DNA from 3 places in the Shewanella sp. SM69 genome. Region 1 is predicted to be linked to each of the others. Evidence: predicted binding sites of a transcription regulator. Region 1 holds the regulator's gene; each other region holds the start of a gene.

What was found. Region 1 encodes ArgR, which controls arginine synthesis, uptake and breakdown. Its sites were predicted from a motif close to ANTGAATANNTATTCANT; they were not measured.
Region 2: the regulator ArgR is predicted to act here: its motif matches at 3,733-3,750, upstream of L5M37_RS06460 (YjiH family protein).
Region 3: the regulator ArgR is predicted to act here: its motif matches at 2,031-2,048, upstream of argA (amino-acid N-acetyltransferase).

What each region holds. Positions count from the first base shown of each region.
Region 1 is NZ_JAKKRV010000004.1:263,633-270,354, reverse strand. Features, by position in the region: gene ggt (gamma-glutamyltransferase) at 1-1,246, shown strand, start outside; gene L5M37_RS08590 (Dyp-type peroxidase) at 1,495-2,430, shown strand; gene L5M37_RS08585 (LysR family transcriptional regulator) at 2,504-3,406, opposite strand; gene L5M37_RS08580 (NAD(P)-dependent oxidoreductase) at 3,513-4,145, shown strand; gene argR (transcriptional regulator ArgR) at 4,293-4,763, opposite strand; gene mdh (malate dehydrogenase) at 5,058-5,993, shown strand; gene L5M37_RS08565 (thiol-disulfide oxidoreductase DCC family protein) at 6,096-6,494, opposite strand.
Region 2 is NZ_JAKKRV010000003.1:123,161-129,882, reverse strand. Features, by position in the region: gene L5M37_RS06480 (SCP2 domain-containing protein) at 1-301, opposite strand, end outside; gene L5M37_RS06475 (peptidase U32 family protein) at 440-1,450, shown strand; gene L5M37_RS06470 (U32 family peptidase) at 1,488-2,375, shown strand; gene L5M37_RS06465 (hypothetical protein) at 2,412-3,125, opposite strand; gene L5M37_RS06460 (YjiH family protein) at 3,832-5,190, shown strand; gene L5M37_RS06455 (hypothetical protein) at 5,492-6,211, opposite strand; gene L5M37_RS06450 (hypothetical protein) at 6,352-6,722, opposite strand, start outside.
Region 3 is NZ_JAKKRV010000017.1:77,808-84,529, forward strand. Features, by position in the region: gene coaBC (bifunctional phosphopantothenoylcysteine decarboxylase/phosphopantothenate--cysteine ligase CoaBC) at 1-467, opposite strand, end outside; gene radC (RadC family protein) at 590-1,267, shown strand; gene rpmB (50S ribosomal protein L28) at 1,389-1,625, shown strand; gene rpmG (50S ribosomal protein L33) at 1,632-1,805, shown strand; gene argA (amino-acid N-acetyltransferase) at 2,128-3,447, shown strand; gene L5M37_RS19375 (PH domain-containing protein) at 3,567-4,085, shown strand; gene rarD (EamA family transporter RarD) at 4,135-5,019, opposite strand; gene L5M37_RS19385 (thioesterase family protein) at 5,226-5,690, opposite strand; gene recQ (DNA helicase RecQ) at 5,972-6,722, shown strand, end outside.

The DNA.
Region 1 (6,722 bases):
TAAATTAGCTATGGCCGATAACCTCGCACCTGCCATTCATTATGCCCGTGATGGTTTCCCTGTGTCAGAGTTGATTGCCTATTACCTTGATGGCAGTGGTAAAAAACTGGCTAAATTCCCCGGTTTTAAAGAAACCTATATGCCTAATGGTAAGATGCCTACCGTAGGGGAAATCTTTAAAAATCCCGCGCTTGCTAACACCTATGAGAAAATTGCCAAGGGCGGCCGCGATGCTTTCTATAAAGGTGATATTGCCAAAAGTATTGATAAGTACATGAAATCCCAAGGTGGTTATTTAAGTTATGATGACTTAGCGAGCCATACTAGCGACTGGATAGATCCCGTTTCGGTGAACTACCGTGGTTACGATGTGTGGGAACTGCCACCTAATGGTCAAGGCATTGCGGCGCTACAAATCTTAAAAACTATGGAGCCCTTTAATGTGGCTGCCATGGGCTTTAATAGTCCTGAATATGTCCATTTATTCGTCGAAGCAAAGAAACTCGCCTTTGCTGACAGAGCTAAGTTTTATGCCGACATGGCCTTTAATAAAGTGCCCGTTACCGAGCTTATCTCACAGAAATATAACTATGATCGCGCTAAGTTGATCGACCTTACAAAAGCCGCCAAGAGTGTCGATGCGGGTAATCCAGCGTTGCAACATGGCGATACTGTGTACCTGACTACCGCTGACAAAGATGGCAACATGGTGTCACTCATTCAGAGTAATTACCGTGGTATGGGGTCAGGGATGACACCGCCGGATCTCGGCTTTGTGCTGCAAGACCGCGGGCAGATGTTTGATTTAACGGAAGGGCGTTTTAATACCTACGCACCGGGCAAGCGTCCATTCCATACCATTATTCCGGCTTTTGTGACCAAAGACGGTAAACCTTGGCTGAGCTTTGGGGTGATGGGCGGCGCGACTCAACCACAAATGCACGCGCAGATTGTAATGAATCTGATTGATTTTAAAATGAACTTGCAAGAAGCGGGCGATGCCCCCAGAATTTTGCATATGGGGTCAACCGAGCCCACAGGCGAAGTGATGAATGATGGCGGCTACGTTAGTCTGGAATCAGGTTTTCCGGTAGAAACCCGTCGTGAGTTGATTAAGAAAGGCCATGTACTGCGTGATGGACTTGGGGAGTTTGGTGGCTATCAAGCCATTGGATTTAATGCCGAAACCGGCGTATATCGTGCGGCCTCTGAGAGTCGCAAGGATGGTCACGCCGCAGGCTATTAACACTAAGATAAATGCTAAGGTAAACTCAACACTGAGTGAACCTGACGTCATTGATTCGATTTAACTGATTGGCGAGACTTTAATGGTCTCGTCAATTTTTATGTTTAAGGGTCTGGGGTGGGATAATGCTCCGCTATTGGCATTATCATAAACAGATCAGAGCAAACTGTGCGTTAGTTAATGTCATTTTTAGGTAAAGTTGCGGATAATATTGCCGAAAATGAATTTAGAAAAAGGGTGATAACCAAATGGATATTCAAAATATGCCGCGTGAACAGTTGGGTGTGTGTGCAGAGGGGAACTTACACAGTGTCTATTTGATGTTTAATGCCAATGACAATGTCGAGTCGCAATTACGTCCCTGTCTTGCCAACGTTGCGCAGTATATTTATGAGCTGACAGATCAATATTCCGACAGTGCATTCAATGGTTTTGTTGGTATTGGTGCTAATTATTGGGATAGCCTCTATCCTACTGCTCGCCCAGAACTGCTTAAACCTTTCCCTGCGATGCAAGTGGGCAGTCGTGAAGCACCTGCAATTGAATATGATTTATTCGTGCATATTCGCAGTGATCGTTACGATATTCTGCATTTAGTGGCGAATGAAATCAGCCAAATGTTTGAAGATTTAGTGGAGTTAGTTGAAGAAGAGCGTGGCTTTAGATTTATGGATAGCCGTGATTTGACTGGTTTTGTCGATGGTACCGAAAACCCTAAGGGGCGCCACCGCCAGGAAGTGGCACTTGTGGGTGATGAGGATCCTGAGTTTAAGGGTGGCAGCTATATTCATGTGCAAAAATATGCCCATAACTTAAGTAAGTGGCATAGGTTACCAGTTAAAAAACAAGAAGATATTATCGGCCGTACTAAGCAAGATAATATCGAGTATGAATCTGAAGATAAGCCACTGACCAGCCATATCAAGCGCGTTAATCTTAAAGATGCCGATGGTAAGTCAATGGAGATCCTGCGTCAGAGTATGCCCTATGGTTCGCTGAAGGAGCAGGGATTAATGTTTATCTCTAACTGCCGCACGCCAGAACATTTTGAAAAGATGCTGCATAGCATGATGTTTGGTGATGGCGAAGGCAATCATGATCACTTGATGCATTTTACTAAGGCGATGACAGGTTCATCTTTCTTTGCCCCCGCACTGGATTTTATGCTGCAGTTCGACGAATAAGCTTTCTATAATCAAGCCGAATTAGTATCAATCGAGACGCACTTAAGCTAACGCCTAAGTGCGTTTTTTTATACTAATGCGCGGGAACCCATTTTTTGATATCGAGCTGCCATTGCAGGGCGGTGAAATCGATAAAGGCGCGCACTAGATTTTGCTGATAACTGCGGGACAAATATACCGCCCACAGGGTTTGGCCTGGTGTCGTAAATTCGGGTAGGACTTCTTTGAGCTGACCACTGGCAAGGTACTGGTTAGCTAAGTCACAGGGTAAACGCACTATGCCATGTCCACGTAGCGCCGCACTGACCAACACTCCCATATCGTTAGCCCTAAGATTCCCTGTAACTTTGACGTGCTCAGCTTGCAGTTCTTTTAGAAAAGGCCAGTTTTGTTGCGCTGAGTGTATGAGGCAGTTGTGGGCGAGCAGATCAATGGGTTCGAGGAGTGGCGTTGCGCTATCAAGATAGCTCGGCGCCGCGCAAAGTACCGCATCTATGGTCATCAAACGCCGAGCTATGAGATTCTCATCGGGTTGCTCGGTATAACGTAGCGCCACGTCGACTCGCTCATCTACCAATTGCGCAAAACTGTCCGACATCACCAGTTGAATGTTGACCTTAGGATGAATTTTAATAAAGCGATCGACGACATCAAACAGACTGTGCTGCCCTAGGCCAATAGGCGTAGCGATACGAATACTGCCTACCAGTTCACTGTTATGGCTGTGGGCACGGCTCTCCATGGCCGCAACTTCACTTAAGATCCGCTGGCAAAATTGTAGCGCTTCCTCACCCTGCAAAGTCAAGCTGGCGCTGCGCGTGGTGCGGTGTAATAAGCGTAAACTCAACCACTGCTCCACTTCTTGAATATGACGGGAAACCTGCAGGCGGCTGAGGTCTAAATGTTCGGCAGCTTTGGTAAAGCTGCCACAGTTTGCGACTTCGACGAAACTGCGTATTGCGGCAATTTTATCCACATTAGTATCCTATATTGAAACAATCATGCTCAATTATTGATGTTTATTAGGTGAAAAACTGCAAGTAAACTGGATCCAATGTAAATCATCTGAGTGGGACAATGAAATGAAAATCGCAATTTTAGGTGCAACGGGTTGGATTGGTGGTGCAATTTTAAAAGAAGCACAGAGTCGTGGACATCAAGTGACAGCATTAGTGCGTGATCCAAGCAAGTTATCCGTGGCTGACGTGGCAGTACGTGCCGTGGATTTAGAGCAGCCATTGGTCGCCGATACCTTTGCTGGCGTAGATGTCGTGATTGCCGCCGTTGGTGGCCGCGCCCAACAAAATCATGGTCTAGTGGCGAGTACGGTTCAGCATTTACTGGATGTGCTGCCTAACGCTAACGTGCCACGTTTATTGTGGGTCGGTGGTGCTGGGAGTTTAGAAGTGGCGCCGGGTGTGGCGCTGGTCTCTAGCCCAGATTTCCCTGCAGCATATAAAGATGAGGCGTTAGCTCAGGGTGAAGCTTTGCAGGTATTCCGTGCGGCGCAAACTGCAATCAATTGGACCTTTGTGAGCCCAGCCGCTGAAATTTATCCCGGTGAGAGTGAAGGCCCGTACCGTCTTGGTGGCGACAGCTTCTTTACCGATGCCAATGGTCGCAGCCGCATTTCTGTTACAGATTACGCAAAAGCCATGGTAGATGAAGCCGAAAAGGGCGCTCACCCAAACCAGCGCATCAGTGTGGCTTACTGATATCGTTATAGTTGAGTTAGATATTGTGAGTTAGATATTGTGCTGGAATGTGTAACGTAATCGGGACAATGGCCAAATAACCAGCGCTATATTGCACTTCAAAATGTACAGATAAAATAGAACAGGTCAGCTCACTGACCTGTTTTTTTATTCTGCGTAATTGAATAAAGATTTGATGGTTTCTAAGGTATCGGCGATATCTTGGATGCTCGATGGGCAAATGAAGATAGTGTCGTCACCGGCAATCGTACCCAAAATGCCTTCTGGTTTACCAATAGAATCCAATAAACGGGCAATAAGCTGCGCGGCACCTGGGCTAGTTCGCACGACGATCATAGCTTGGTTGTGATCGACGTCGAGTACCAAATTCTTCAGTGGGCTACCCGCGGTGGGTACGCCTAATTCGGCTGGTAAGCAATACACCATCTCTTGCTTAGCGTTGCGAGTCCGCACTGCGCCGAACTTGCTGAGCATGCGTGACACTTTTGATTGGTTAATATTACCAAAGCCTTCAGCTTGCAAGGCGGTGACGATTTCACTCTGAGAGCCAAAGCGCTCTTCTTTTAAAATCGACTTAAAAATTCTAACAAGGTCATCCTGATTCTTGGTCGTTTGCATAATATTATTATTCGTTATTCAAAAAAACAGGCCCATTTTGAATATTTTTAGAAAAATTGTCAACAAATAACCAGATTGGTTGAATAAAAATTCACTAAGTCACTGTGGTTAAGCGTTTGTGGTGTGCTCAAAAATACCAATTTGAGTAATTGTTCTACATTGCTTCTACGTTATTCCGGAATTCTTTTGTCCCACGACTAAGGGATAATTGAAATTGTTGTGACATTCCAGTAATGTGACGCCAACGCAAATTAGATCCATGTCACACATATCCGAGAAATAACGGAGATAACTATGAAAGTTGCTGTACTTGGTGCTGCTGGTGGTATCGGCCAGGCTCTTGCCCTACTGTTAAAAACTCAATTGCCTGCGGGTTCACAATTGTCTCTATATGATATCGCACCGGTAACTCCGGGTGTTGCGGTTGACTTGAGCCACATTCCAACTGCTGTTGAAATCAAAGGTTTTGCTGGTGAAGATCCAACGCCTGCCCTAGTGGGTGCTGACGTTGTTCTAATTTCTGCTGGTGTTGCACGTAAGCCTGGTATGGATCGTTCAGATCTGTTCAATATTAATGCGGGTATCGTTCGCAACCTGATCGAAAAAGTAGCGGCAACTTGCCCTACGGCTTTGGTTGGCATTATCACTAACCCAGTCAACACGACTGTAGCTATCGCTGCAGAAGTGATGAAAAAAGCGGGTGTTTATGATAAAAACCGTCTGTTCGGTATCACGACTCTAGACGTGATCCGCTCTGAAACTTTCATCGCCGAATTAAAAGGCCTGAACGTTGCTGACGTTAAAGTCAATGTGATCGGCGGCCACAGCGGCGTGACCATTCTGCCATTACTGTCTCAAGTTGAAGGCGCGACTTTCACTGACGAAGAAGTGGCAAGTCTGACGACTCGCATCCAAAACGCGGGTACAGAAGTGGTTGAAGCTAAAGCCGGTGGCGGAAGCGCGACTCTGTCTATGGGTCAAGCGGCTTGCCGTTTCGGTCTGTCTCTGGTTCGTGGTCTGCAAGGCGAAGCTAACATCGTTGAATGCGCCTATGTTGACGGCGGCAGCGAGCATGCTGAATTCTTCGCACAACCTGTGCTGTTAGGCAAAAACGGTATTGAAAAAGTACTGCCTTACGGTGAAGTGAGTGCATTCGAAGCTAACGCTCGTGATTCTATGTTAGATACGCTGAAAGGCGATATCAAACTAGGCGTTGATTTCGTTAAATAATATTTCGGATAATCTTTTTAGATTATGCCGAATTAAAAACGGAGCCATGAGCTCCGTTTTTTTATGCCTGGGTTTTACATTTTACCAAGCGAATTCAGTCGATCAGCGGCGCTTAGTGGGAATTTGGCAGTTATCATCGCAGCGGGCTTTGCCCGTCAGTAAATAGGAGATGCGGTATCTGTGTTTTGCGAATCTGAGATAGCACCAATCGGCCACAGTTTTAATCACGGGCAGGCGTAACAGTTGGATCCAGGCGCGCGTCCCTGTCAGTGCCCACGCTTTACAAGTGACATCTAACCCGAGTAACACTTCGCCCGTTGCGGTTTCGCCATGTAGAATCGTATTGGCGTAGTCTTTATTGATATGGCTGAAGCGCTCACTAAAGTCTGGCGCATTTAAATCCTCAAGCGCAATCAAGTTCTTCGGATCGCGCGCTTTCAGTTGACGCATTTCGGCGCTACATAATGGACAATTCCCATCGTAAAAAATCCGCAGTTCCATCGGTATTACCTCTGATGACTTGATCACAATACTTGAAGTGAGTACTCAAGCTTGGTTTTCTTCTACCCTATACGCAGAAGAAAGGGTTTTAGATCGAAGCGATTGTAGAACTGATCAGCCCCTCATTTGGCTTTTTGTTAGGTTAAATTCAAATGAGTGCAGTAACATCTTGGTTATTAATCAGTTTAACTTGATTGCTGATTTTTAAGTGAACAAGGTAAAGCCTGA
Region 2 (6,722 bases), on a different contig from region 1:
CTAGCTCAGCAGAGTTGGCACTGAAGGTCACCTGCGCATTGGTGAGCTCTCTGACTTGCCACTTGCCATTAAAACTGACTTCGAAGGCTAAGTTTATATCTTCCACTCGAATCGCGACCCATTTATCCGTCAAAAATCCAAGCTCATCGCCAGCAGCTTGCTCGGCAAGTAAGAGTTCAAGCAATTGGCTGATGGCTTTTGCTTTGAGGCTAAACGGCATCTTAGCAAGGGGAAAGCCGATGGCTTTTGGGGTGAACTCTAAAAGTTGCTGAGCAAATTTTGCGAAAAAAACAGCGGACATAGCGGGAACCCTACAAGAATAAAACATGATATATCCCAGTTTATCGGGATTTTATGATCTTAAACCTGTTTTAAATCAATTCATCGCCATTCAATCTTACCTACACTCAGCGGCTATCATTTTATCGGGAGCATCACTATGGAGCTGTTGTGTCCAGCAGGAAATCTGGCCTCGCTAAAGTCGGCATTACATGCCGGAGCCGACGCTGTGTATCTAGGGTTAAAAGACGACACCAACGCGCGCTCGTTTGCAGGATTAAACTTCACCCCCGCAAAATTGCAAGAAGCCACTGAGTTGACGCAAAAGCACGGCAAAAAAATCTTTTTAACCTTAAATACTTTTCCAAAGCCCGGTGAAGAGCATCGTTGGTATCAGGCTATCGATTTAGCGGCAAAACTGGGTATGGATGCATTAATTGTCGCCGATCTTTCTTTACTCGATTATGCCCATAGGCACTATCCAAACCTGCCACTGCATTTATCGGTGCAGGCCAGTGCAACCAATCTGGGTGCGCTGAGCTTTTATAAGGAAGCCTTTAACATCGCCCGAGTAGTATTGCCACGGGTGTTATCCATGAAACAAGTACGGGATCTTGCTAAAGTCAGCCCAGTGGATTTGGAAGTATTCGCCTTTGGTAGTCTGTGCATTATGGCCGAAGGGCGTTGCCAGCTGTCATCCTATGTAACGGGCCAATCGCCCAACACAGGTGGATCTTGTTCACCAGCAAAACACGTACGCTGGCAAGAAGAAGGGCAGAACAGATTAACCCGGCTCAACGATGTGTTAATTGATAAATCGGCCCTCGACGAACAAATGGGTTATCCCGTGGTATGCAAAGGCCGTTACATCACAGCAGATCAAGATTCGCCGCAATATTTACTCGAATCACCAACCAGTTTGAATACCTTAAGCTTACTTCCAGAGCTAGCCAAGGCGGGCATAGTGTCGCTGAAAATCGAAGGACGTCAACGCAGCCCCGCCTATGTTGAACAAGTCACTCGAGTATGGCGTCAAGCCATAGACACCTATCTAAATAATCCAGCGCTGTACTCACAAAGCCAAAATCAACCCCATTGGGAACAAGCCCTAGCGAAAGTATCCGAGGGTCAGATCACTACGCTTGGCGCCTACGAGCGCGATTGGCAATAAAAGGTAAATAGAGAGCAAGATTGACAAAGGACACCTTATGAAGATTTCCCTAGGACCACTGTTATATTGCTGGCAGAAACAGCAAGTCGCTGACTTTTACCAGCAAGTCGCCGCCAGTCAAATTCCCTTAGTGTATTTAGGTGAGGCGGTTTGTAGCCGCAGACGCGAACTCAAGTGGGGCGATTATCTGGAGCTGGCGCAAATGCTCAAGCAGGCGGGTAAAGAAGTCGTGCTTTCGACGCTGGCCTTAATCGAAGCGCCATCTGAATATACTGAGCTCAAACGCCAGGTCGATAACGGTGAGTTTATCGTCGAAGCAAACGATATGGCGGCAGTGTATCTTGCCAAAGAGCGTAAGTTACCCTTTGTCTGCGGCGCGAGTATCAATAACTACAATCGTGCTAGTTTAGACATTTTGCAGCGGTTTGGAATGCAAAGATTTGTCATGCCAGTGGAGCTATCTAAGGCTTGGTTACAACAAGTAATTCAAGAGCAGCCATCATTTGAGGTGGAAGTGCTCGGCCACGGCTATTTACCACTCGCCCATTCGGCGCGCTGCTTTACCGCTAGGCACAAACAGCTCACGAAAGATCATTGCGAAACGGTATGCCGTGAATACAGTAAAGGACTACTCGCGCAAACCCAAGAGCAGCAACCTTTACTCAGGCTCAATGGAATTCAAACCCAATCCGCTAGCTGTTTAGATTTACGCAGTGAAATAGCGGCAATGACACAAATAGGGGTCGATGTGTTTCGAGTATCACCCAGTAGTCTTGACTGCATCACTAAAGCCAATACTTTGGTCGATACGATTCAAGCGACTAAAAATGTTCAGGATTTTTCGATGAATAGCAATCTTGGTATAACCCAGTGCAACGGTTATTGGTTTGGTGAAGCGGGCCTTGCTGTGCATGTGAATCCATAGCCTAGAGCTGAAGATAAGTCTAAATTCAAAGATAACTCAGCCAATGATTTTGGGATCTTGGCTGAAGTTTAACTGGCTAAAAAGCAGCACACTTGTCCAGCACAATAAACTTCCCAGTCCAATCCATTCTAGTAGGGCTGGCCACCACAAAGTAGGACGCGGCAGTTGCAATACCATCTCCTGATAAAACGGTCTATCGCCTTCGGTCAAACCTAAATTGAGCTGTGGTGCATACAGAAACGTCAACATGCTACATAAGACTATTAACGCCAACAACCCAGTCCAACGGCCAAAGTTAGACTTGCCGAAACAGACCAAGGCTAAATAGAAGATCGCACTCAAACTCCCCAGATAGAAAAACCATTTCAGCCCAAGAACATGCAAGTGATACACGTTCACCGGAAATAATCCCACGCTCGCTAAAGCCAGAAAAGTGAGAGCCAAACTGATAAAGAAAGGGTATCCCCAGCAAGAAGTCACCTGCTGCAAAGAAGACAAACAATAGAAAACGAGGCTTAAACTGCCAAAAAACAACCCACCGTTGAGAATGACAGCGAAAGACGAATGACCATAAGTCCCTAATTCACTTAGGGTGTGATTCAAAAAATTGAAGCGATGGAATTCAGAATCATCGAACCCCAAAACAGTAATAACAATGCCAATTAAAAGCCCAAAGATCCCCAAAAAACCAAACTTAATGGCCAGTGTTGAGCCGCCTTTAATCGTAACCTTCTGTACTTTTGCGATCATGAATACTAGAGCTGGATGGGAGTAATACTAACTTACATGGAAATGAGAAGATTTAAAGCGGCGGGTATCCGCTTTATGAATAATATTTTTACTTTCATCGTTATTTGCGACTTTTTAGTCAATCACAAAAGCATCAAGATAATGGAGAAGGTCACTTTTAGAGATAGGTCGATTTAAAGGCTTATCGCATAAAAATGTGTCCTAGTGCCCAAGACTCCTTAACATTACCGCGATATGCACAACAGGTTCTCGTCAACGCTATATAGCCAGAGTTATCTCTATTGCACTTTCAAATCGAACAGAAAACCAGCCAACATGGCAGTAGCGCTAAAGTTGCTGATGTTTTTTTGTGCAGAAATAACATCTAGATAGTTTCACACACATCAGTAAACAAGTAATTAACCAGTCGTTAACCAACCTAAGGTAATTGATGGTAAGACCATGTTTAATAATGCTTTTACAGTAATGCAAGCCAATATAGCCACTCTTAATTTATCGACAACTGAAGTAAAATAACTATGCTGTTTTGCTGCTTATATCAAACTAACTAGCGAATCGTTTTACATAGAGAAGCTAAGCGAGTAATCTTCCCCATTCTCGTTTTTGAGTTGAATTTAAATGCACCTTAATTAGCGTCGACAGCTTGTTACGTGCGGCTATTTATTCAAATTTACCATGTACGACTCGTACTTTAAGGTGTACAACATTGGCTACTGAAAATAAAAACCGAAACATTAAGACGATACTCACCTTTATCGTCCCTTCGCTGATTGGTCTGTTGTTATTTATGACCCCTATCAGCTACAACGATGCGATCACAATTCCTATCGCTATCATATCTAAAGCACTGCAAGGCGCATTGAGCGGTGTGCTAACCCTCATAGTGACTATTATTGTTGTGACTACGGCGCTGGCCTCTTTGCTGTCAAAAGTGTTTAAGCCCACATTCGTTACACAAAATCACTTCCTTAATGGTTTATTGAATGTCAGCCCTATGTGGTTGACGACTCGGATCTTAGGTGCAGTGTTTATCGTACTGACTTACTTAGGTTTAGGTCCAGAGATCATCAACTCCTCGAGCACTGGCGCATTAGTCTTAAACGACTTATTACCTGTGTTGTTTTCGGTATTTATCTTTGCGGGTATGTTACTGCCGCTGCTGCTGAACTTCGGCCTACTCGAGCTCTTTGGCACACTCTTAACGAAAGTCATGCGTCCCGTGTTCAATCTACCGGGTCGTAGTGCTATCGATTGTATGGCCTCATGGTTAGGTGATGGCAGTGTCGGCATTTTGCTGACCAGCAAACAATACGAAGCCCGTTTTTATACCCAGAGAGAAGCCGCAGTTATTGGTACAACCTTCTCGGCGGTATCGATTACCTTCAGCTTAGTGGTGATCTCTCAAGTTAAGTTAGAGCATATGTTTGTGCCCTTTTATTTGACTGTGTGCCTCGCGGGTTTTGCCGCCGCTGTGATTGTGCCTAAGTTGCCACCATTATCGTGGAAGAAAGACAACTACATAGATGACACACCACGCATGCCAGATGATGAGCTGATCCCAGCTGGACATGGCGCCTTATCTTGGGGCTTTGATAAAGCCTTAGAAAAAGCCGCCAGTGCTGGTGGCATAAAAGCGGTCTTAAATGAAGGTATTAAAAACGTTGTCGATATGGTGTTTGGTATTATTCCTGTGGTAATGGCCATTGGTACGCTGGCACTGATTATTGCCGAGCACACGCCCATATTTAACTATTTGGGTATGCCGTTTATTCCATTACTCGAATTACTGCATATTCCAGAAGCCACTGAAGCCTCTAAAACAATCGTGGTCGGTTTTGCGGATATGTTTATTCCGTCAATCCTTGCCAGCTCAATTGAATCAGATATGACCCGCTTTGTAATTGCAGCCTTATCTGTGACTCAGTTGATCTATATGAGTGAAGTCGGTGCACTGCTTATCGGCAGTAAAATTCCCGTCAACTTCGTTGAGCTTTTCGTGGTGTTTATTCTACGCACCTTAGTGACACTACCTGTTATCGCAGGTGTAGCCCATTTATTGTTCTAACATTACGCTAGTTTGGGCCTAACGTAGGTTTTAATGTAAGTCCAACAAGCGTTCCAAAAAAGGGGAGTCAGATTAACTGACTCCCCTTTTTGCACTAACTCATACACGAACTGGCTGATTTGATTATATAGCGTGACTTAATCGTACAATCTCCACTCGACACCACACAACTCACTTTTGGACAAAAATGAGTTAGGTTATTAACTCTAACTGATGAGTTTCGGATTACCATTTCTATGGAGATAATGCCCCGGTTTGGAGCCGCGAAGCGGAGGGAAATCGGTCGCTGTGCAGCCGATTGCTAGCGCAATCTTTCATTACTTAACCCTACCTCTCGAAGTAATAGCCTGCCAAGCGAGGTAATTTTGTAGCCCTTAGTTTTCAGCTTAACCCCTCGACTCGACGTATCCATGTCAATGTCTTTTTCTAGCAAACCCAGGGATGCAAGATGCTCCTTATAGCTATTCTGCAGTGTAGATTTGTCGAGTACTGGCTGAGATGACCCAAGATGTGCTGCAACTGGATTAAGTATGTGATCATGCTTCTCTCGAAACTCCGTATCACCACCCATTACGCGATTTAAATAAAATCTCAGCCAAATAATTTCAATATCATTCAGCTCTCCGAGAATACGAAGTAAATGCTTGGACTCATAGTGTTCTATATCATCTGACGAGATACTATTGGAAACAAGCGATGATATGTAACCTCTCCTTTCATCTGTTAGCGATCTCGCTGCTTGCCGCAAGCTTTCCTCTACCAAATCTGTAAAGTTCTCATCAGACATGTTTTGTTTAACAGCGTCCTGCTCGATTTTCGATAACCTGCTTTCGAGAGCTTCCGCATATTTTACAATTCTATCTATTCGCTGATTTGGTATTACATTCCCGGCAATTTCTGCAAGTAATGACCCAGCGAAAGGAACCATACCAAGTGCAGACTTTGCAGCAGAAGCGACATAATCGGCACGCGAGTTCTGTAAAACGATTCCTTCTTTATTGGGGTTCTCAGATTGATCCATATCGTTTCTCTCCATCGCGCTAACGCCGCATTAAGGTGTGAGCAACGCTACCACGAAACCTAACCATATCAACTTAAAAACCTAACCATGACACAAAAAAGCCAAGCGTTGGGAATCACTCTTAAATGCTTGTTTGGAGTTTACACACCCCAAGTACATAACTTATCTTCATACATAGATGTATAAGTAATTCGGAAGCTAAACTGTTCTTCTACTAAATCTAATAACTCATCACCCTCTTTCCCGAAAGTAACTTTAAGTAGTTGTACTTTGTCATTAGCCTTTATAGTCGAGTTGACCGTTGGTATGAAGTATTCGTACTCAAAGCTAGTGATTTCCCTAGCACCAGACAAAACCCAGTTCTTGTAAGGATCGTTATTAGGATTCACTACTTCTTTATTGCCTAACTTAACATAGAACCCCTTAATTAACGCAGGACCTAAACCATCATTACGAAGATAAATTAGAATCGCATTTTTATCCCTTTCTATATGAGATATGACGAAAGGTC
Region 3 (6,722 bases), on a different contig from region 1:
CTGGCGGGTCCCCAAAGTGTCAAACCACGTGATGCTAGGCTAGCTAAATTCGCCTGCGTAGCCAGATTGCGGTACATCTGCTGATTCATTGCTGGACACAGGGCAATTGGCGCCTCAGTGGCAAGACATGTGGTGGTGATTAGCTCATCGGCCATGCCTGCATTAATCCGCGCCAATAGGTTTGCGGTTGCAGGGGCTATGATGACGAGATCTGCCCAACGAGCAAGTTCTATATGGCCCATGGCTGCTTCTGCTGCGGGGTCGAGCAAGCTAGATGCCACTGGATGTCCAGACAACGCTTGCAGCGTCAGAGGCGTAATAAACTCCATCGCACTTTGGCTCATCACCACGCGCACATCAAAACCACGCTCTTTCAAGCGACGTACTAAATCAGCACTTTTATAGGCCGCAATACCGCCGCCAATGCCCAGCAGGACGTTTTTATTTGTCAGACTCACAGACATCATCCGAGATAGAAATAATGCCGGCAACAATATCACAAAGTGGTGAATTTTAGTGACTATCCCAGTTCAAAAAATCTCGTCCATACTCAGTAAAGTGAAAATATGTGAGATGACAGGGAGGTCACATGGGGATTAAAGATTGGCCTGAGGGCGAAGGTCCCAGAGATAAACTGTTACAAAAAGGAGCTGCGCATCTCTCGGATGCTGAATTACTGGCAGTATTGCTGCGTAACGGTTTAGCTGGATTAAACGCGGTTGACCTTGCTAGGTCGCTTATTTGCGAGTTTGGCGGCCTCAGAAACCTGCTCTGTGCCCCAAGAAATCAGGTGTGTCGACTTCCGGGCGTAGGACCTGTAAAATACGCCCAGCTTCAAGCTGCGGCCGAATTAGCGCGGCGTGTAGCGCAGGAAAATCTGCAAAGAGGTCAGGTTTTGACAAATCCCGATTTAACTCGGGACTATTTAATGCGACAATTGGCCGATCGCTCCTATGAAGTGTTCGCAGTTTTACTGCTGGATAGCCAGCATAGAGTGATTCAATTTGTCGAATTATTCCGCGGTACAATAGACTCAGCCTCAGTGTACCCACGTGAAGTGGTGAGCTTAGTGCTGGAGAAAAAGGCCGCAGCAGTTATAGTTTGTCATAATCATCCGTCTGGTATTGCCGAGCCCAGTCAGGCTGACCGACGAATAACTGAGCGATTAAAAAATGCGTTAGCAACCATAGACGTATCCTTATTGGACCATATGGTTGTAGGTGATCGAGAGATAGTTTCTTTTGCAGAACGAGGCTGGATTAATTAATCTAACACTTGATCTTCACTCTGTGATCGTGTATAAAATGCGCCCTCTTTGTGCCTCGGGCGACGGCCATACGAGGCACATTAATGCTCGAGCGTTAAAATTGTTTTTGGAGAAGATTGACATGTCAAGAGTATGCCAAGTTACTGGCAAGAAGCCGATGGTTGGTAACAACCGTTCGCACGCAAAAAACGCGACCCGTCGTCGTTTTTTACCTAACCTACAAAACCACCGTTTTTGGTTAGAAGAAGAAAAGCGTTTCGTACAGTTACGTGTATCTACTAAAGGTATTCGTCTGATCGACAAAAAAGGTATCGAAGTTGTTGTTGCTGAACTTCGTGCTCGTGGCGAGAAGGTATAATAGATCATGGCTAAAGCTAAAGGTAATCGTGAGAAGATCAAATTAGTTTCTACAGCTAAAACTGGTCACTTCTACACAACTGAAAAAAACAAGCGTAACATGCCTGAAAAAATGGAAATCAAAAAATTTGATCCAGTTATTCGTCAGCACGTTATCTACAAAGAAGCAAAAATCAAGTAATCCTTGGTTAGTGTTTCGAGAAAAGCCCCTTATTTAAGGGGCTTTTTTTTGCATTTTTTTAGTGGCTAGTCATCAAGTTGAGATAATTGCCTCGCAAACTTAAGCCGCTGAATCATCCCCTGTGAAGTTAAAAAAGTGTGAACACTTACTGAAAATATAAAATAGTGCGGTTCTAAGCACTTTAAATCATCAAATCTGCACTTTGGTGAGAATAAATTCTTTATATCTGAATTAAAATGCAATACCATACGCGAAAGTTAGCGATTCATTCCTGGTGTGTCATAGTGACGCTGCCAGCTCAAAAATGAGGTGTAAATAACGCGTGCGTACCACTGAACTGGTTGATGGATTTCGTCATTCTGCCCCCTATGTTAATGCTCACAGAGGTAAAACTTTTGTGGTCATGCTGGGTGGTGAAGCTTTGGCTCAAAATCAATTCCGCGCCATCTTAAATGATGTCGCCCTGCTGCACAGTTTAGGGATCAAAGTGGTGTTGGTATATGGCGCTAGGCCGCAGATTGATGCAGCATTAGCCGCCAACGGTATTGCGCCTGCCTACCACGACGGTGTGCGTATCACGGATGAAGATTCGCTCAAAGTGATTAAGCAAGTTGCGGGTGCACTGCAATTTGATATCACAGCGCGTTTATCCATGAGTTTAAGTAATACGCCGATGCAAGGTGCGCAAATTAACTTAGTGAGCGGCAACTTTGTGATTGCTCAACCACTGGGTGTGGATAATGGTGTGGATTTTTGCCTGAGTGGCAAAGTGCGTCGTATTGATGTGCAAGGCTTAAAACGTCAGTTAGATAATCACTGCATCGTATTGATGGGGCCGATTGCTGCTTCGGTTACTGGTGAAAGTTTTAATCTCACCGCCGAGGAAATCGCGACTCAAGTGGCGATTAAGCTCAAAGCAGACAAGATGATCGGCTTTAGCTCACAGAACGGTATTCTCGATCGAAATGGCGATGTGATTGCCGAGTTGATGCCAAATGATGCGCAAAACATCATGAACAAGCTGGCCGAGCAAGGTTCTGCTTGTGTTGGTACTATGGCGTTTCTCAAAGCCAGTATCGATGCTTGCCGCAATGGTGTGCCACGTTGTCATTTAGTTAGCTACCTTGAAGATGGTGCTTTGCTACAAGAGCTGTTTTCCCGTGAAGGGATTGGTACACAAATCGTCACTGAGAGTGCTGAGCGTTTACGCTGTGCGTCGATCGCCGATATTGGCGGTGTGTTGAACCTTATCCGTCCATTGGAGGAACAAGGCATTCTGGTGCGTCGTAGTCGTGAGCAGCTTGAGATTGAAATCGAACAGTTCATGTTGATTGAACGTGATGGTTTAGTGATTGGTTGCGCTGCGCTCTATCCTTTTGAAGAGGACAATGCGGGTGAGTTTGCTTGTTTAGTGGTGCATCCCGATTATCGCGATGCCGACAGAGGGAGCTTACTGCTGAAGAACATTATCAATCAGGCCAGAAACCGTGGTTATTCACGCTTGTTTGCATTGACAACTCGGAGCATTCACTGGTTCTTAGAGCATGGTTTTGTGATTGAAGATGTTGAAGCACTGCCACAGAAGAAGAAGCAGTTGTATAACTATCAACGCCGCTCAAAAATTCTCGCGATCGATCTTTAAGCCGTTCTAAATCAATCCAATCAATGCCAGCCTAGTACTCATATTAGCGCTGGCATTTTTATTGACATAATATGTCTTTATTGGCAGATTAAGGCTTCACTGCACGGGAGATACTGCCAATGAGTCCTCAATTTTTTGAACTCGCCCCTTTAACCCAAACCTCTATCTTCAGTTTTATCGTCTTATTGCTCGGTTTAGCGGGTATCTTACTGATGTTATGGCTAAAAAATATGCCTAAGATAGCGAAGTCAGCGAGTTTAGGTATATTGCTGGTGATGATGGGCGGATTTTCTTGGGTCTTCTATCAATCGAATAGCGCCGAATTAGTGTTAACCGATACAGAGCTCACATTGGATGTTCCCTTCTATAAAGTGCAGTTATCCCGCGTGGATTTATTGCCCGCCGAGGCACGCATAGTCGATTTGCAACAAGAGGCAGATTTAACGCCGAGCTTTAAAACGAACGGCATAGGCATGCCAGGGTTTCAATTAGGCTGGTTTAAGTTGCAGGGGAAAGGCAGGGCATTTTTGGCGATAACAGATAAATCGCAGTTAGTGTTAGTGCCAACGACTAAAGGCTACAGTTTATTACTAACAGTGCCGCAAGGGAGTGAGTTTTTAGCACAATTACAGAAGTAACCATCATATGTCATCACTTCTGCCACTGTGTTTATCGGTGTGATAATGCTTACGCCGTTTTGCGTTTATAGGCCATATCTAAGGTAAAGACGAGCAGCGCGCTCCAGATAAATCCGAAGGTCACGCCTTTTTCGGCATCGAAGGGCTCATTGAATAGACTCACCGCGAGGATAAACATAATACTCGGGCCAATATATTGGAAAAAGCCGAGCATAGACAATGGAATACGTACCGCTGCCCCTGCAAAACACAGTAAAGGAATGGTAGTCACTATCCCAGCCGCCATTAACATCAGATTCAGTTGCCAATCATTAGTCAGCATGCTCGCTGTGGCTGTGTCTAAGGTTGCGAGGAGATAAATCAGCGCTACCGGTAATAACACTGCGGTTTCGACCAATAATCCGGCCTTAGCATCCACATTGACCTTTTTTCGCAGTAGCGCATAGAAACCAAAGGTGCCCGCGAGTGCCAGTGAGACGATGGGAATCGAGCCGAAGGAGATTAATTGGAGCAGTACGCCGGTACTCGCGAGTGCGACCGCGAACCATTGTAGCTTACGCAATCTTTCACCTAGAAATAACATACCGAGCAAGACGTTGAGTAAAGGATTGATAAAGTAGCCTAAACTGGCATCGAGCATGTGGTCGTTATTCACCGCCCAGATAAATAACAGCCAGTTTGCGGCGATCAGTATGGAGGTGATGACGAGAACTATAAGCTGCTTAGGCTGTTTAAACAGTAAGCGTAGGCGAGAAAATCCGCCGATAAACTGCATGATGATCAGCATAAACACGAACGACCAAATTACCCTATGGAGTAGGATTTCGGTGGCGGACACTTGATTGAGTAATTTGAAATATAAAGGCGCAAAACCCCACATACAGTAAGCACTGACGGCGAGTAGGATTCCTTTGCGGTATTCAAGATCTGGCATGAGACATCTTCGAAGAACAACAAGGTGGCGATTGTAGGTCTGTCTGACCGCTGACTCAAGGGATGGGTCACGTTCTTTTCGTTACAGGATATCTCGATAGGAGAGTCAATGGCGGGGGGAATATGGGTAAACATCTTGCTAATCAAGATGTTTACCTTGGTCAGTTTTGAGCGTTAAGACGATAAATGCTTATCTAAAATTAAACACTAACCCACCATATAAGTCCCTGTTCCAAAAGCGATATGCGTACCTTGCTCATTATGCAACTCCATGCGGCATACAGAGACTCGATTACCTGCTCGAATGACACTGCCCGTACCCGTGAAGGTGAGACCGCGTCCCGGCCGCAGATAATCGACGCGCATATCAATCGTCCCTAAAGTTTGGAGGCGTTGTTGTAGTTCTTCGATTGTCCAATCTTCACGGCTGGCGACCAGCCCTGCAAATGCGGTGAGTCCGCCGACCACATCCAGTACCGTGGCCGTGACACCACCGTGAAGGATCTGTTGATGGATATTGCCAATCAGTTCAGGCTTCATATTGATCACAACTTCGACACCGTCGATATCGTAGCGTTTTATATCGAGCCCGAGCAGATTATGAAAAGGCACATGTTGATCAAATACTTCTGCCACTCTGCTTAATATTTCGGCTTGGATTGGGCTTGTCATGGTTTCTGGTCCTTGTCACTGAGTGACGGTATTAGGCGTAATTGGATTTGTTATCAACACTTAGATTAGGAAAGTGCGGCTTAGAGCAATTAATCTACAGTGAACCTCACTACGAATGCAACTGTGCCACTAATGCGAAGTGCTCAGGCTAAGTGACTCAGGCGACGTGACTCTGATGAGGTCATGGCGGATTTTAACGTACTTTAAATTCCCGCTGAATCCTGCATTTTGAGGTCGTTTGGGTATAGAATAGGCCCCCTCACTTTTGACATAGAAGATCCATGGAAAAGCTCGTACTCGACACGCATGATGATCCGCTCTCGCAACGCCTCGCACAGGTGTTTGGTTACCGTGACTTTAGGGACGGTCAGCGGGAGGTGATAGAACGTGTCTGCGGCGGGCAAGATTGCCTAGTGATCATGCCGACGGGCGGCGGTAAGAGTCTGTGTTATCAGTTACCCGCCCTGATGATGAATGGCATCACTATTGTCGTCTCCCCATTGATTTCTTTGATGAAAGATCAAGTCGATAGCTTATTGCAAACCGGTGTTGCCGCGGCTTATCTCAATTCTTCTTTGCCGCGCGAGCAGAGTGCCGAAGTATTAAGGCAGTTGCGCCACGGTGAGTTAAAACTGCTTTATGTGTCACCTGAACGCTTATTAAGCGCAGATTTTATTGAACGAATGCAGTCGCTCCAGCTAGCGATGTTTGCCATCGATGAGGCGCACTGTATCAGTCAATGGGGTCATGATTTTCGCCCTGAATATGCGGCGCTCGGCCAGTTAAAACAACTCTTCCCCTATGTGCCCATGATGGCTTTAACCGCTACTGCGGATCAGGCGACGCGGCAGAGTATTTGTGAGCGACTCGGCATTGAGCCATTCCGTTTACTTTCAAGTTTCGACCGGCCCAATATTCGTTATACAGTGGCCGAAAAGCTTAATGCGGCTAATCAGTTACGGCATTTTTTAACGCAGCAGAATGGCACTAACGGCATTATTTATTGCAGCAGTCGTCGTCGTGTCGATGAAG